One region of the Nocardia heshunensis genome, then DNA from elsewhere that is predicted to be linked to it. Evidence: riboswitches for the same ligand, from Rfam matches in the RefSeq annotation. Region 1 holds a riboswitch; each other region holds the start of a gene.
The links. Region 1 has a riboswitch for magnesium ahead of ACYVN4_RS04210 (hypothetical protein). Riboswitches for the same ligand answer to the same signal wherever they lie in the genome.
Positions count from the first base shown of each region.

Region 1 (2,195 bases):
CTGGTAGTAGGCGAAGGTCATGTTCCAGGCCATCGCGGTGAAGATGGCGAAGACGCACGCCGCCTCCGCGCCGAGGTACGAGCCCGGGAACAGCGCGATGAACGCCGTCACCGTGATCGATACCAGCGCCAGCACCGGCACCGACTGCAGAATGTCGAGCAGCGGGATGAGCACCTTCTCCGCGCGCCGGGAGTGTGCGGCCCACTGGCCGACGACGAGCGTGAAGAGGATGGACGCGACCAGCCCGGCGAACATGCGCAGCGTGGTGCGGGCCGCGTAGTAGGGCAGGTTCGCGGGATCGGTGGAGACGGTGTCCGGGCTGTCACCGGGCAGCCACGGCACCGAGATGTCGCGAAAGAGCCTGACCACCAACACCGTCAGCACCACGCCCGCGGCCAGCAGCAGGTAGTCGGCGGGGCGCAGCCCGCGGCGGACCCGACGGGCCTCGGGAGTTGTCTTGGGGCTGTTGGGGATTGCGATTTCCAGAGTCATGACTGATTCCTCATTCAGCGGCGGGCGGCGCGTTCACGACATTGAAGAAGTGGATCGCCGACCCGATCAGCGCGGGCACGCCGATGAGCACGTTGAACACCACGACCCCCATGCCCGCGCGGATGACGGCCCCGGCCAGACAGCCGACGACCGCGCCCACCGGACCCGCCGCGACGGTGGTGAGCGCACCCGCGAACAGGCAGCCGAGCGGGCCACCGATGACCGCGCCCAGCAGCGTGGCCACCGCGACGGCCGCACCGATCTCGGTGTTGACGTGACCCATCGCATTGTTGAAGCGGTCCTCGGGGCTGTCGCCGTCGCTGATCGCGCGCAGGTCGAAATTTCGGACCGGCGCGGTGGCGGCCTGCTCGGTCTGGGCGCGCTCGTCGTCGGTGAGCGGCCGGGCGAGATCGGTGCGCGGCGCGAGAATGGCGGTGTTGCCGTTGATCCGGGCGTCGATCGGATACATGGAGCCCTGCTTGGCCAGCTGCAACGGGAGCGAAGTCACGACGATCCCGGCGGGGTCGAGGAGCTGCAGGCGGTCGTGCTCCACCCGCAGTGAGCCCGCGTCGGTGTGTAGTTGCACCGTGCGATCGACGATCGTGGCCCGGGCCTCGATGGCCGTGGGTTCGGCGTGCGCGGTGGCGTGCGTGGTCAGCAGGGCGACGCTGGTCAACGCGGCCAGCCCGGCGAACATACGAATTCTCATCAGGATGGTGTCCCCTCATCTGCCGCGGCCCGAGGGGTATTACGGGCAGCGGTGAATTCCGTCGCGCACGATCGTGCGGACGGCGTGATGCCAGTGGCGAAATTTCCGAATTCGATACGGAAAGAGGCATGCGAATATTGCGGAACCGCGCAGAATGCGGCACCGGAATATCGGTGGATTTACGTGCGTCGAGGCGACGCGACGTGGGTGTGCTTAGCGGCCCGCTCGCAGGCGGAGGGGCCGGTCCGGAGACTCCGGACTGTCAGAGGGCGTCATCTGGCTGCCCCGACCTCCTCAAACTGGTTGAACGCGATACGTCAGCGCACACGGGGAAGGTCGCCCGGCGAAACCGGAAAGGGACGAACACCCCTCTCGTCAGAGCTTCGGCACTGTGCGACGTATTCCGCTTTCGCGGGAAAGCCACTTTGGATAACCCCTTAATCCGGGGAAATCTGTCCTAACCTTGGGCGTCTCTCGACGTCGTCAGATCAGTGGCCTGTGTTCGTACAGGAGCCTCGCCTATCGAGGTGCGATTACGAACGTAGTTAATATCCTGTGAATTGTCAAAATTCATATTCTGCGGTGGCGCAGATCGCACGAGTCGTGGCGTTCGCCTACGCTGGTCGGCGTGATGAGAGCGGTGGGCGCGGCGGTGGGGATCGCCCTGATCGGGGTGGCCCTCGCGGGTTGCGGCGGCTCCTCGACCCAGCCGGCGGCGGCCACCACCACGAGTGCCGCGCCCAAAGCGGTAGCGCCGTCGCCGAATACGATCGGGCTCTGCGGTGGGGTGGAGGACGCCGAGGTCGGTCAGCGGACCGGGTTGAGCGATTTGCAGCGGGTATCGGTGAACCCCATGAGTTGCGTTTGGCAATCGCCGTCGAGCACCGGCCATACGGTGGTGTTTCACTGGTTCCGAGGCAGCTCATTGGAGGAGCGCCGCAGCCAGGTCACCTCGGGCAAGCCCAATACCCTTCAGGTCGGGGGCCGCTCGGGT
Region 1 covers NZ_BAAGTC010000002.1:882,393-884,587, forward strand. Annotated here, with positions in the region: gene ACYVN4_RS04205 (ABC transporter permease) at 1-492, opposite strand, end outside; gene ACYVN4_RS04210 (hypothetical protein) at 503-1,201, opposite strand; M-box (ykoK) riboswitch at 1,562-1,735, opposite strand; gene ACYVN4_RS04215 (DUF3558 family protein) at 1,833-2,195, shown strand, end outside.

Region 2 (2,195 bases), on a different contig from region 1:
GCTGGTAGGTTCGGCATTCACCGTTCCGGCCGTAATTGCTGTGACGGCGGCCACCAATGCGGTCACCGCGGCTAATCCGCTCTTGCGCACTTGATTTACCTCGATTTGATAGGCCCGCGTCATCAGAACTCATCGCAGGTTCAGTTATTGACAAGCAAACTTTAAGTCTGCTCTCAGGCATCAGCAATGGACATTTGCCCTTTAGTGACTCGATACACATATCCGCACCCCGTTTAGCAGCAAATAATCCGGTCGTTCGGGGAGTGGGCCGCCGGACTGCTTGCGGCACAACGGATTCCAGCGAACCGACCGGACCGGATTTGACAACGCCCTGGACCAGGCCCACCATTGCTCAGTCAGCACCTCGCTAGGCGAGGCTCCTGTACGAACACAGGCCACTGATCCGACGACGTCGAGAGACGCCCAGGGTTAGGACAGATCACCCCGGATTAAGGGGTGATCCGAAGTGGCTTCCCCGGGCCGCGAGCCCCCGGATACGTCGTGCAGTGCCGAAGCTCTGACGAGAGGGGTGCGGGGCGACACCACGGGTGTGCCCGAATCCCTTCTTGCCGTGCGTGATGCGACAGCACAGGTAGTGACGTCCGCGTACGTCCCGGCGGCAAGGAGGTGAGGGACGAACAATGAGTTCCGGCGATAGTCCGTATCCGAGTATGGATTTCAGAATCTTGACGTCCCCGGCTTGCCGCATTCCGGTCACCGGCTGACCCGTTCCCACACCGATCCGTCCCGCGTCGTCCCGACGCCGGTCGCGTCCCCACGTGTGCCTCGAACCGGTCGATCGTGCCCGAAATCGCTTGGCGGCCGGGTGTATTCCGCATGCCGATACACCTGATGATCGAAAGCGAGGGAAGTGCCATGGCCTTCTTCGCGAACGGCTCGCGCCGCTCCACCACCGTCGCCGCACCCGGCGCCGCCGCCAACGCCCACCCCAGCGATGCCCGCCCCGCCGGCGCTGTCATGGACAGCGCCCACGTCGGCGATATCGTCGGCGCGCTGGGCTCCATCGGACAGCACGACACCCTCGAGGGCCGCACCCGCGGCCAGCGGCTGCGCATGCTGCTGGCCATCATCGGCCCCGGCCTGATCGTGATGGTCGGCGACAACGACGCCGGCGGCATCGCCACCTACGCGCAGGCCGGGCAGAACTACGGCATGGCGCTGGTCTGGACGCTGGTGCTGCTCATCCCGGTGCTGTACGTGAACCAGGAAATGGTGGTGCGCCTCGGCGCGGTCGCCGGAGTCGGGCACGCACGCTTGATCTTCGATCGGTTCGGCAAGTTCTGGGGCGCGTTCAGCGTGGGCGACCTGTTCATCGTGAACGCGCTGACCATCGTCACCGAGTTCATCGGTGTCTCCATGGCACTCAACTACTTCGGCCTGCCCAAGGCGATCTCGGTGCCGCTGGCGGCGATCACCCTGTTCGCCATGGTGGCGGGCGGCTCGTTCCGGCGCTGGGAGCGGTTCCTGTTCGGGCTGATCGCGCTGAACATCGTCATGTTCCCGCTGGCATTCCTGGTGCACCCCCAGATCTCCCAGATCGGGCACGGCTTCATTCCGTCGTTCCCGGGCGGGTTGAACTCGACGCTGCTGCTGCTCATCGTGTCGATAGTCGGCACCACCGTCGCGCCGTGGCAGCTGTTCTTCCAGCAGTCCAACATCGTCGACAAGCGCATCACCCCGCGCTGGATCCGCTACGAGCGCATCGATCTGTGGGTCGGCATCGTCGTGGTGATGGTCGGCGCGGTGGCCATCATGGCCGCGGCGGCCTTCGGTCTCGCCGGCACCGACGCGATCGGCAACTTCACCGATGCCGGTGCGGTCGCCCAGTCCCTGCACGATCACATGGGCACCACGGTCGGCGCGCTGTTCGCCCTGCTGCTGCTGGACGCCTCACTGATCGGCGCGAATGCCGTCGGCCTGGCCACCACCTACGCGCTCGGCGACACCCTCGGCAAGCGGCACTCGCTGCACTGGAAGGTCAGCGAGGCACCGGCCTTCTACATCGGGTACGCCGCGCTGCTGGCCGTCGCGGGTGCGGTGTCCTTCAGCCCGGATCACGTGCTGGGTCTGCTGACCCAGGGCGTGCAGGCACTGGCCGGTGTGCTGTTGCCCTCGGCCACGGTGTTCCTGGTGCTGCTCTGCAATGACAAGGCCGTGCTGGGACCGTGGGTGAA
Region 2 covers NZ_BAAGTC010000009.1:218,120-220,314, reverse strand. Annotated here, with positions in the region: gene ACYVN4_RS28940 (hypothetical protein) at 1-123, opposite strand, end outside; M-box (ykoK) riboswitch at 357-536, shown strand; gene ACYVN4_RS28935 (NRAMP family divalent metal transporter) at 877-2,195, shown strand, end outside.
Region 2: linked by a shared signal. The riboswitch ahead of ACYVN4_RS28935 (NRAMP family divalent metal transporter) and the one ahead of ACYVN4_RS04210 (hypothetical protein) in region 1 are both predicted to bind magnesium.

Region 3 (2,195 bases), on a different contig from region 1:
AATCGAGAGCCCCAGCGCCACGAACATCCGCAGCAGCGAACGCGCCGCATAGTAGGGCAGCTCACCGGGATCGGTGGAAATCGCGGCGGGCGCGGCATTCTCGTCGAAGGGCACATGCATGCCCGCCGACACCTTCACCACGATCCAGATCAGCACCGCCGCCGCGAGGAAGACCGCGATATCCGCCCACCGCGAGCGCGGCCGATCCAGCGCTCCGCGTGAGGGATACGACTGCAGCGAGGCGTTCACTGCTCGTCCTCCATCGGCATCGGCACCGTGCGCCACCCGACACTGGTCACCGACGGTTCCAGGCTCAACCGGCTCACCGCCGCCTCCATCTGCCGATCGTCACGACGATCCCCGGTCAGCTCCGCGCGCACCTGCACCCGGCCCGGTTTCGTGTCGTGGCTCGAGATCGAATTGAGCTGAAAGTCGGTGCGTGTCAACGACTGCACCAGCAGCGCCCGCACATGCGCCTCGTGATCGTCATCGGTGTCGGCGGTGAAGGCATACAACGCCACCTGGGCTTCGGGGCCGTCGGTGACCGGGCGATCCACCGTGCGCGCCACCGTGCGCAGCGCGGTGTTGACCACCACGACCGCGACCGTGCCCGCCACCGCGGTCGGATACATCCCCGCACCCGCCAACGCACCCACCGCAGCCGCGCACCACAAGGTGGCGGCGGTGTTGAGACCGCGGATATTGAACCCGTCGCGCAGAATGACACCCGCACCCAGGAAGCCGATACCCGAAACAATCTGTGCCGCAACACGAGTCGGGTCCGCGTCGCGTCCGCTGAAGCCGTGCGCCGACAGCAGCACGAACAACGTCGCCCCGGCGGCGACGAGCGCGTTGGTGCGCAAACCCGCCATCCGCGCCCGGAACTGGCGCTCGAACCCGATCACCGCACCCAGCCCGACACCGGTACCGAGGCGCAGCAGCATTTCCCACGTGGTCATTGCATTCTCCGAAACAGGGGAGGACGGCGCACGCTACAGATCAGACGCTCCCGATCGGACGCTACAGGGCATGAAGTAGCGGGCGAGGGATTGCAGCGGTGTCGCCGAGTGAACGATTGGCTAACGGACTTCGATACGGTCCATCGGGCACGACCACCACCTCCTCGGCACAGCGCAAACGCATGCCAGGGGAGTGGGAACAGCGAAAACCGCCGGTTCGGGTACCACCCCTCGTAAGACGTTCAGCACTCCACGGCGTAAACCCACCCGCGGGTGGGAGCCGGTCGGGGCTACCCCTTAACTCGGGGCAACCTGTCCTGATCCGGGGCGTCTCTCGACGTTCGGGATCGCCGGCCTGTATCCGTGAAGGAGCCTCAGCTAACGACGGCACCTTGCGGCCCCGAGTAAACACCCGCACCCGCCGATCGGCAAATCGATGTGACCGCCGTCGCCCTCCCGCAGCGGCCCGCCGTCAGCGCGACACCGGGATTCGCGGGCGATCCCACGCGACTCGCGCCCCGAGTCGTAGCAGGCATAGGACCGCGACGACCGCGCCGAAAATCTGTACGGCCGAGAGCAATCCGGTCGCGCCCGCCAGCAGTCCGACACCGATCACCGGGCCGCCGGTGCCGCAGTAGGCCATCACGAAATAGGTCGAGACCACATCGGCGTGCCGGTCGGCGGGGGCGGCCGCGTTGATCGCGGTCAGCCCGGACAGGAACACCAGCCCGTGGCCGGCCCCGGCCAGGGCCGCGGCCGCCAGCAGCAGCCACAGTGACGACACCGTGCCCGCCACCGCCAGCAACGCCAGCCCGGCCGCCAGCAGCGGCAGGCCCATCAGGTCCAGGGCGCGTTCGGATCTGCCGTAACCCAGCAACTGGGCCACCACCCAGGCCAGCGGCAGCAGGGCCGCGGCGGCGCTGGCGACCACCAGATTCGTGCTGCCCGACAGGGTGGCCGCATAGGTGGGGACCAGGGTCAGCGACACCCCGACCACCGCGAAACCCAGGAAGGTCGCCGAACCCGCGATCGCGAAGGTGCGGCCCATCCCGGCCGGGATGCTGGGGCGCCGCGGCCGCCAGCGCGTCCGCACGCCGGTCTCGGGCAGCCCGGCCACGACTACCACCGCAGGTACCAGCAGCGCGAGGTGCACCACGAACGGTGTGACGTACGGGTCCGGAAGATATTGCGCCAGTAGCGCACCCAGCAGTGGACCGGCCACCATGCCCCCGGCGG
Region 3 covers NZ_BAAGTC010000003.1:84,787-86,981, reverse strand. Annotated here, with positions in the region: gene ACYVN4_RS07000 (ABC transporter permease) at 1-249, opposite strand, end outside; gene ACYVN4_RS06995 (MgtC/SapB family protein) at 246-959, opposite strand; M-box (ykoK) riboswitch at 1,179-1,352, opposite strand; gene ACYVN4_RS06990 (MFS transporter) at 1,432-2,195, opposite strand, start outside.
Region 3: linked by a shared signal. The riboswitch ahead of ACYVN4_RS06995 (MgtC/SapB family protein) and the one ahead of ACYVN4_RS04210 (hypothetical protein) in region 1 are both predicted to bind magnesium.